2 regions of the Pseudazoarcus sp. NS20 genome follow, and region 2 is predicted to be linked to the other one. Evidence: riboswitches for the same ligand, from Rfam matches in the RefSeq annotation. Region 2 holds a riboswitch; the other holds the start of a gene.

Region 1 (5,118 bases), on a different contig from region 2:
GCAGTTGCTGGCGCCGGTGCCGCTGTGGGTGAGCGCGGCCATCGTGATGGTGGCGACGCTGATCTACACCACCTACGGCGGGCTGCGCGCCTCGATCTTCACCGACAAGATGCAGGTCATCATCATCATTCCGCTGGTGGCGGCGCTGATCGGCATCGGCTGGCAGGTCACCGGCGGCATCGGCCCGGTGACCGAGCGCCTGCAGGAGACGGCGCCGCGCCTGCTCGACCTGGGCGACTTCGCCGGCATCAAGGCCGGGCTGACCTTCTTCTTCGCCATCCTGCTCACCGGCATCTTTCACCAGGGCAACTGGCAGCGCATCTACTCGGCCAAAGATATTCCCTCGATGCGTCGCGGCTTTCTGCTGGGCGGCGTGCTGGTGGTGCCGTTCATCTTCATCATGGGTTTGTTCGGGCTGGCCTTCGTGGCGCTCACGCCGGGCGGGGATGACTCGGTGGCGCTGTTTGCCGTGATCCTGTCGGAAATTCCGATGTGGTTGGCGGTTGCGCTGATTCCGCTGGGCATTGCGCTGGTGATGTCCAGCGTGGATACCGGCATCAGCGCCATTTCCAGCATTGTCGCGGTGGACGTGAGCCGCGCCGTGCCCACGGCCACCCCGGCCAAGCTGATGCGCCTTGCGCGCTGGCTGGTGGTGCTGATGTCGATTCCCGCCTTGTTTGTGGCGGCGCAGGGCTACAGCGTGCTGTACCTCTTCCTGCTGGCCGATCTGCTGTGTGCGGCTGCAGCGTTTCCGGTGTTTTACGGGTTGTTCAGCCGCTCGCACGACGGCTTCTCGGCCATGGCCGGCACGCTGGCCGGGCTGGTGGCGGGCTTGGTGGTGTTTCCCATGCCGGGGGCGCCGATGACCTACCTGCTCGAATCCTTCCTGCTGGCGGCCGTGGTGCCGGTGGTGGTGATCTACGCGCTGCGCTTCGTACGCCGAGGTTCTGAGCCCTTCGAGCTGGAGTCGCTGTCGATGTCGACGCGCAAGCTGAGCGAAGAGAGCTTCTGAGCCTCAGACGGGCTGGCGATGCCGCCATGCCCGCCTTTTGGAGAGCATGTAAAACGGGCCCTGGTCGATACCTGGGCCCGTTTCGTTTGTGTGGTGCGTGATCAGTTGTAGGTCGCGTTGAGCCGTAGGCGAAATGCGACGGCAGCGCGGGTAGTGGGCGTGGGCGTCGCAATTCGCTGCGCTCATCGCGACCTACGGGTGCAACCTTGGGGACTGGGTGCAGCGATGCGGCCTGCTTTCTGACGCGGGCGTAGAAAAAGGGGCTCCGGCACATGCCGGAGCCCCTTTTTTATAGTGGCTTGCGATCAGAAATCGAACTGGGCCGACAGGCGGAAGGTGCGCGGTGCGCCGGGAATCATGTAGCCGCCGAAGGTGCTGGAGGTGTCACCCCAATAGAATTTGTCGAACACGTTATTCACCCCGAAGCGGATGGTGGTGGCCACGCCGTTCACGTCGGTCATGTACTGCGCGCCGAGGTTGAACACGTGGTAGCCGGCGAGCTTGGCCCGCTCGTTGCCGCTGGGCGCAAACAGTTTGCTGCTGGAGTACTGCCAGCTACCGTTGAGGCGCACCTGCGGCATGGACGGTAGCGTGTATTCGCCGTACACCACGGACTTGTATTTGGGTACGTTGCCCACGCGTTTGCCTTCCACGCCATCGACATCGGCGAGGATGGTGGCCACGCTCGCGCCGACCAGGAGGTTGCGCGTGACGCGACCATCTGCGGAGAGCTCCAGGCCGCGGCGGCGGTCTATGCCGGACGCGGTGTAAACGTTGGCGGCTGACGTGTACTCGTACTGGCGCTTGATCTGGAACAGCGCCGCGCTGACGTTGAGTCGCTCCGTCAGATCAGCTTTCAAACCGACTTCGATCTGGCGAGATTTGGTCGGATCGATAGCCTGTCCCGCATTAGTCGTCCCAACGGGTGCTTCGCCGCCTGGCTCCAATCCTTCGGAATACGCGCCATAGAATGACCAGCGCTGATCCGGGCTGAACACGAGTGCGACGTTGGGGAGCAGAAAACGGTGGTTCTTGCGGCTCAACGGGCTGCCGTTGGCGTCGTATTGGTCGCGATCAAGCCGGACGTGGCGCAGCCCGGCATGCAGCTTGAACTGCTCGTTCAGGTGCATGACGTCTTGAATAAAGAGAGCGTGCTCATTGTCTTGCCGGCGCAGGCGGACGGGGTTGTTCGCGAGAGGACTGGGGGCGAGGTTGATCGGGTTATAAATATTGCTCGTGCCGACGAATGCAGAAACATACTCGGCGAAATGATCGCGCCGTTCATGCGCGGCCATACCAAACGTCACCTCATGTCGCATTGAGCCGAGACGGATATCACCCTGCAGCAAGGCTTGTCCTGCCAGCACCGTGCGCTTGTCATCGTCGCGACGTAGGTCAATCACGCTGTAGTTGCCATTGGCCTGGAAGCCTGTGGGCAGAGCTACCGCGTCGTCACGGCGCAGCTCGAAATAGTTGGCCGACACCTCGGTACGCCAAGCATCGTTGATCTTGTGCTGGAAGCGCAGGCCGACGTTGGTCACGTCGTCCACCACCGGGCTGCTCCACGGCTGGTTGTTGAGCATGTCGCGGGCGCTGACGCCCTTGGGCACCGTGGTGCCACCCAGCAACTGAAAGCCCGGTACCGAAAGCTGTGATTTGTGCAGGTAGTCGAAGTCGAGTTGCAGCAGGCTGTCGGGGGTGAGTTGCCAGTCGAAGGCGCCAGAGAAGAAGCGGCGCTCGCCGTTCGAGCCTTTGGCATACGAGCGCACTTCTGAGGCCATGGCGTTGATGCGGTAGCCGAACTGGCGGTCTTCACCGAAGCGGTCGCTCAGGTCGAGGGAGCCATAGATCGTGCCGCGCTCGCTTGCTTCCAGCGTGACGCTGCGCAGGGAGTAGTCGGTGGGGCGCTTGGTGACGTAGTTGAGCACGCCCCCGGACGAGGCCACACCGGCCTGCAGCCCGGCCAGGCCCTTGAGGATTTCCAGCCGCTCTTTGTTCTCCAGCATGATCGGCGCCTGCGCCAGCACCAGCAGACCGTCCTTGCGGTAGTTGGCGCCCGTGCTGATTTCGAAGCCGCGAATGGCCAGGCGGTCGGACAGGCCGATGGCGTTGTACGAATTCTGCACACTGGCGTCGTACTTGCCCGCCTCGGTGGCGGTGCGGATGCTGCGATCCTGCATCTGCTCTTGCGTGATCACCTTGACCGACACCGGCGTCTCGCGCAGCGGGGCTTCGGTGAAGGTGCCGATGCGCGCCTTCTTGGCGATGCCGTCGACGGACTCGCCGGAGGTGGTGATCACCACTTCGGGAAGGGTGGTTTCGGGCGGTTCGGCGGTTTGGGAGAGAGCCGGAGCGGAAAAAGCGAGTGCCGCGGGCAGCGCGAGCCGCCGCAGGTGACAGGGTGGTAGAAGCATGTTCGTTCCTCGTTTGCGCGGGGGACAAGCATGCGCAAGGACGACCGAAACGAACGCGGGTGGAAACACCCCAAGAACGTCGAGCTTCCCTACGCTGGCATTATCCAGGTCAGGTTCAAGGGTCTTTCTCACCCGAAGACGACGTCTCCAGGACCCCTAGCGTGGCGCGATGGTAGCACCGCCCCTTGCCAGGCCGAAGGGCTGGATTGCGGGTTGTTGACGTAGCGCAAGTCGGTACGGTGTGCGAAGCGCAAGATTCGCGGCAATGCGCGTGGCGTGTGCGCGACCGCAACGGCTTGCACGCATGGGTGAAACCGTGTGGGTGCCTATGGCATGTGGCACCGCCGCCCGACGTCATTGCGAGCGCAGTGCGGCAACCAGCTACATGTGCAATGTGCAGGCGCTGCGAGATTGCTTCGTTGCTGCGCGCATCGCAATGACAGGCTATCGAGGTTCTGCGGGGGGCGGGATAGGGGTTAGCGCGGCATTCGGATACGGCGGATAGGTCGCCTTTGGAGCATCGCGGCGCCGTTCGTTGCCGTGAGCCCTGACCGATCTGATGGCCGCACGGCCTCTTGCCGTCATTGCGAGCGAAGCGCCGCAATCCAGTGAGCATGTGGGCTGCTTTTCCGTCGGATCCTGCAATGCCGTGCGCTTATGTAAAAAACGACATGCAAGTGTGGTCGACCGCGGCGCTGCATTCGCGCAACAAACCGCAGCGCATTCAAATTTTCTTATGCACGAAGTTCGCTATACGTTCCTATAGTATCGATACGGCATCGCTGTTCATGGCGGGTGACGGTGCAGTTCCCAGTCTTAAAGGGGATTCATGCTGGAGCGCTTCTTCTGGGTCGGTGGTGATCCCACGCTGCTGATGGTCGGCACCTACCAGCCGGCTCTGGTGGTGCTCTCTCTGGTGATTGCGGTTCTGGTCTCGTGCATTGCCATGCAGGTGGCGGGCCTTGCGCGTGCCGGCCACAGTCAAATGTTTCGTCAGTTGGGGATTGCTACCGGCACGGTTTCGCTCGGCATAGGCATCTGGTCGACGCATTTTCTCGGGATGATGGCGTTCGAGTTGTGCGTGCCGGTGAGCTACGCCCCTTTCATGACCATCGTCTCGATGGTGCCGGCCCTGCTGGCTTCATGGATGGCTTTGAGCATGCTGGTACGCGAGAGCGTTACGCGCAGCCAATTGCTTGGGGGCGGCTTCCTGGTGGGGGGCGGCATCGGCGCCATGCACTACATGGGCATGGCGGCCATGCAGATGGCCCCGTTGCTGCGCTTCGACCCGTTCTGGTTCTTTGCTTCGCTGGCGGTGTCGGTGCTGCTGGCGTGGTTTGCGTTGTGGCTGCGTTTCGGCCTGCACAAAAGCTGCTGGCTCAACGAGATTCACCTTGTGCTGCTCAGTGGCACCGTCATGGGCGGGGCGGTGGCTTCCATGCATTATGTGGCGATGCGGGCAGCGCGCTTCGTCGGTGAAGACATGCCGGGCTTCGTGCCCACGATCGATTTCGATATCGTCATCGGCATCACCGTGGTCACGCTCACGCTGGGCATGGCCGTGCTGGCGGGCAATCTGGTGCTGCGTTTCAAGGCGCTGTACAGCCAGTTGCGCATCAGCGAGCTGCGGCAAAAGGCCATCTTCGATACGGCGGTAGACGCCATCATCACCATCGAGCGCGACGGCACCGT
Region 2 (5,118 bases):
CGCAGGTCGATGCTGAAATCCGGCCCGTACTGAGCGCCGCGCTCCAGCGGCAGCGCCGACAGCAATGTGGTGAGCACCGGATTGGGCGCCGTGCCGGCTCGGAACTGGACCGACACCACGGCCATGCGTCCGTCGGCCGAACGGTGATGCAGATCCACCGACAGGTCGTGCACAACGCCATCCACACGCTCTTGCCCGGGGCGATGCACCTCGACGTAAATCAGCTCGTAACGCTCGCCGCGGATACGTGCCCCCAGCCCCGCTCCGGTCTGGACGCGCAGCAACCGACCGGTGTCGATGACGCGGAACAACGTCGGCGCATAGTCGAACTCGACCGGCTCGAGTTGCACCACCAACCCCGACTGCAGCTCGATCGGCGACTGGCGCTTGCCCTCCCTGCACACCGCCCAGTCCGGCCGCATCAGCCCCCACTGCTGGGGGCCGTACAGGTCACCGTAATCCCAATCCGGCAGCGGATGGCGCGGGGCAACCCGGGGGGAGCTGGACGGCGCTGGAGGCGCTGCAGGTTGAGGAGGCGCGGGCGGGGGCACAGCCGCGGCAGGCGGCACGACGGCCGGCGCTGCAGGCGCGGAAACGCCTGGCTCGGGCGCGGCGGGTGCCGGGCCGGCAACCGGCACCGGAGCGGCCGTTGCAACGGTCACCGGCTTCGCAGACGGCAATGTTTCGAGTGCGGCGGCGATGCGGTCGGCCTCGCCGGCCAGCGACACCAGATCGCTGCTGGACGGCGGCCGGCAGATCTCCCGCCACAGCCGATCATCCACCCCACCGCGAGCCACCGGACGCATGGTCTGATCACGCACCTCTTCCTCGCGCAGCACCACATTGCGCTCGTCGATGTAACGACGACGCACCGTGAGGAAGCCCCGATTCAGGCAATCAAAGCGGTTCAGCGCCAGCACCGCGGTGTAGCCGGCACGTTCGGCTTCCTCGGGCGCCATCACCATGCGCGCCCAGGCGATCTTGGTGCCCGCATCCGACGGAATCACGCTTGCCCGGTCCACCTGGATCTCCCGACTGCCGTCGCGCGAGATCGTCACCCAGTCGTCGTCGACGGCTGAGGCAGCAAGCGGCAAAGCCAGCGCTAACGCCGCAAAGGCACGGCCGAGGCAAGAGTGCATGTCGATTCGTCGGTGAATGAATTGGGTACCCGAGTGCTACAACGGCGCGAAGCGCGCATTTCTTTAACGCAACGCATGGATTCGAAAGATTCCGTGCGCACGAATTCATTCCTCGGATAGAATTCGCACCGTCATCGGGGAGTAGCCGCTTCCGCCCCGGCGGAAGGGACGCGTCAACATACTTGTCCATCGGACATGGCGCATTCAGCCCGAGGTGTCGCCTCCGCAGTTTTCAACTACTGCGAGCGCCCTCCAGCCTGGCAAGACCGCTGACCGACGCACTCCGCTGTTCGGGCCGGGAGCGCGCCGGTCATCGGTTAACGCTACGGCCCGGAGGACATCATGAATTTCCCTGACTTTCCGTTCGAAGCCTTTCTCGTTTCCACCGGCATCGTTGCGCTGGCCGAAATCGGCGACAAAACCCAACTGCTCGCCTTCATGCTCGCCGCTCGCTACCGGCGTGCCGCGCCCATCGTGCTCGGCATCTTCGTGGCGACGATCGCCAACCATGCCTTCGCGGGTGCCGTCGGCACCTGGCTCACCAGCGTCATCGGGCCGGACACGCTGCGCTGGATCCTCGGCATCGGCTTCATCGCGATGGCCATCTGGACGCTGATCCCCGACAAGCTCGACGACGCAGACGTGCAGGTCAAAAGCGGCCTCGGCATCTTCGGCACCACCCTGATCGCCTTCTTCCTCGCCGAAATGGGCGACAAGACGCAGGTCGCCACGGTTGCCCTCGCCGCGCAATACGAAGCTTTCGTGGCGGTCGTGGTGGGCACCACGCTGGGCATGATGATCGCCAACGTGCCCGCCGTACTGATCGGCGACCGACTGGCGCACCGCATGCCGACACGCCTGGTGCATGGCATAGCCGCCTGTCTTTTCGCGGTACTCGGCGTGATCGCACTGTCCGGCGTGTGGAGCAGCTGAGCTTCGCCGCGCAGCGGGCCGCCTGCGGTTGTCACGACGGGGCGGCTGCGCTAACCTGCGCAGCTTCGTTGGGGGTGCCCGCCGTCGCTGCGGCAGGCTGAGAAAATACCCTTGGAACCTGACCCGGTTAGCACCGGCGTAGGAAAACGCTCCATGCGCACCTGCACCTGTCGGCCCGGCAGCACCCCACAGACTGTCTCTAACCGGGGAGCGCGCTCATGAGCCGCAGCATTCCGAACGTAGTCAGCATCGCCGGCGTCGACCCCAGTGGTGGCGCCGGCGTGCTGGCCGACCTCAAGGCTTTCTCGGCGCTGGGCGCCTATGGCTGCGGCGTCATCGCCGCCTTGACCGCGCAGAACACGCAGGCCGTCACCGGCGTGCACACGCCGCCCGTCGACTTCCTCAAACTGCAGATCGACACGCTGTTTGCCGATGTCGCCATCCATGCCGTCAAGATCGGCATGCTCGGCACCGCCGACATCGTGCGCACCGTGGCCGACCGTCTGGAGCAGCACAAGGCGCCGTTCGTGGTGTGCGACCCGGTCATGGTGGCCAAGAGCGGCGACCACCTGCTGGCGCGCGAAGCCGTGGCGATGCTGCGCGAGGCACTGATGCCGCAGAGCTTCATGATCACGCCCAACCTACCCGAAGCCGGCGTGCTGCTCGAATGCAGTGAGCCCGATTCGTTGAAGAGCATGTATCGCGCCGCAGAACGCCTGCGCGACATGCTGCCGACTTCGTCCGAGCGCTGGGTGCTGCTCAAGGGTGGCCACCTGCCCGGCGGCGATCTGACCGATCTGCTGTTCAACGGCGACCGCATGATCGAACTGCAGGCGCAGCGCATCGAAACCAAGAATACGCATGGCACCGGCTGCACGCTGTCTTCCGCGATTGCCGCACTGCTGCCGCAGTCGGCTGACACCCTCGCGCCGGTGGAGAGCGCCGTGCGCGTGGCACGCGACTACCTGCTGCGCGGCATTGCCGCATCCGGCCAGCTCACGGTGGGCAGCGGACACGGCCCGGTGCATCACTTCCACGCATTGTGGCGCTGAGCACCCGAACCTGAGAGCACACTTGAAACGGGCTGCCTTGCGCAGCCCGTTTTGCTTCAGACACCGCCCTCTCAGGACGCCGTAAGCGCCATCACCACATCGGCGTACCACGCACAGTTGAGGCCCAGCGCCTCATCCAGCTCGGTGTCGCGCGAGCCCACATCGAGGCGTGCCGAGTGCACACCCAGCAACCGCCACGGCAGGCTTTGGCCCGCAGCGTCGGCATCCGGCTTGCGCATCACCACCGGCGCGCCGCTGGCGCCGCGGTGGGTGCGCGCATCGGTCAGGAAATAACCCTCACCCTGAAAGCGCAGGCCGAACGACGAGGCGATGCCGGCATGGCGCACCACGGGCAAGTGATGCAACGTGTCGTGGAAACCCAGCGGAAAACCCACCACCAGCACCGACGAGCCGACCTCGACGCGATCTTCGGGCTGCCACAGGTGCTCCGGCCCGAAGGCTTCCAGCACGGCGCTGGGCGGCAAGGCCGGGCGTTCGATCTCGATGACGGCCACGTCGATCTCGCCGGCCTCGTCCTCACCCTGGCGCCACAACGATGCGCCGTCCCGGTACAGCGGAATCGAGTATTGAACGGAATCCGCGACGTTGTCGGCATCCACATGAACTTCGATCTCGATGCGATCCGGCGCGTGCCCGCTCGGCCCGTCGAAGAACACGTGCCGGCTCGACACCAGAAACAAGCGCCCGTCGCGCTCGAAGAAAAAGCCGGTGGCGTTGGTCAGCGTAGTTGCACCGTTGAAGGTGAGGATGCGCGCGACGCTGAGCAGTATGGAATCGATCATGCGGGATGTTCTCCTGAAAGCCGGGCTCTTCGAACAATGCCCACAGCCGCTCTCCGGCTGGCCCCGATCACACCGGCTGCAGCGGCCAGAACACGGGAATCAGCACGCTGGCCAGCACCCACACGACGAGGTTCATGGGAATGCCGATGCGCGCGAAATCGGTGAAGCGGTAGTTGCCGGCGTTGTACACCAGCGTGTTGGTCTGATAGCCGATCGGCGTGGCGAAGCTGGCACTCGCCGCAAACATCACCCCGACCACGAACGGACGCGGATCGACGCCGAGTTGCTGCGCCACGCCGATGACGACCGGAGTGAACAGTACCGCGACGGCGTTGTTGCTGACGAATTCCGTGGCAATCGAAGTCAGCAGAATCACCAGCGCCAGCATCATCCACGGATTCATGCCGTCGCCTGCCCACACCAGACCGCTCGCCATCAGGTCCGCCAGACCCGATTCACGCATGGCGATCGACAAGGCCAGCATGCCGAAGATCAGCACGATGATGGGCCACTCGATGGCCTTCCAGGCCTCGTCCGAGCGAATGCAGCCGGTGGCGATCACCACCGCCGCACCGATCATCGCCAGGCCTTCGATGGGCATCACGTTGAAGGCCGCCAGCAGCATCACGCCGACGATGGTCGCCAGCGCGATGGGGGCCTTGGCCTGACGGTTGGCCGGCGCCTTGCCGTCGGTGATGGCGAACAGATCGCCGTTGTCGCAGAAGCGCTTGATTTGCGCCGGCGTGCCTTCGACCAGCAGCACATCGCCGAACTGCAGTTGGAAGTCGTCACCGATGTCTTCGATGGAGGCGTCCTTGCGGTGCACGGCAATCAGGTGAATGCCGTAACGCGCCGCCAGATCGAGATCGCGGATCGGGCGCTGCACATAGCGCGAAGTCGAGCCCACGATGGCCTCGACCATCACCACGCCACGGCGGCGCAAGGTCTCCAGATCGTGTTCGCCGCCGCCTGCCGACTGCAGCCCGACCAGATCGGTGCTGCGCAGGTCCATCATGCCCTTGCTGCGGCTGTGCACCACCAACCGGTCGCCGGTTACCAGCAACATGCCGGGCGAAGGCGCGGAGTATTCGTCGTCCCCGCGGAACAACGTCAGCACCTTGATGGTGCCGTTGGACAGGCGCGCGTCCTTGAGCGTGCGCCCGGCCAGCCGCGAGCCTTCGGGCACGAACA

What was found. A riboswitch is a leader RNA that binds a small molecule or an ion and turns the genes downstream of it on or off. The one in region 2 is predicted to bind thiamine pyrophosphate.
Region 1: it holds a riboswitch for thiamine pyrophosphate, as region 2 does, so the genes downstream of both, AC6H0W_RS13705 (TonB-dependent siderophore receptor) here and thiD (bifunctional hydroxymethylpyrimidine kinase/phosphomethylpyrimidine kinase) in region 2, are expected to answer to the same signal.

What each region holds. Positions count from the first base shown of each region.
Region 1 covers NZ_BAAKIY010000004.1:402,328-407,445, forward strand. The annotation lists gene AC6H0W_RS13700 (sodium:solute symporter family transporter) at 1-1,012, shown strand, start outside; gene AC6H0W_RS13705 (TonB-dependent siderophore receptor) at 1,318-3,426, opposite strand; TPP riboswitch at 3,496-3,594, opposite strand; gene AC6H0W_RS13710 (diguanylate cyclase domain-containing protein) at 4,256-5,118, shown strand, end outside.
Region 2 covers NZ_BAAKIY010000001.1:28,628-33,745, forward strand. The annotation lists gene AC6H0W_RS00145 (carbonic anhydrase) at 1-1,139, opposite strand, end outside; yybP-ykoY riboswitch at 1,264-1,436, shown strand; gene AC6H0W_RS00150 (TMEM165/GDT1 family protein) at 1,482-2,072, shown strand; TPP riboswitch at 2,133-2,234, shown strand; gene thiD (bifunctional hydroxymethylpyrimidine kinase/phosphomethylpyrimidine kinase) at 2,291-3,124, shown strand; gene AC6H0W_RS00160 (S1 family peptidase) at 3,196-3,927, opposite strand; gene AC6H0W_RS00165 (SLC13 family permease) at 3,995-5,118, opposite strand, start outside.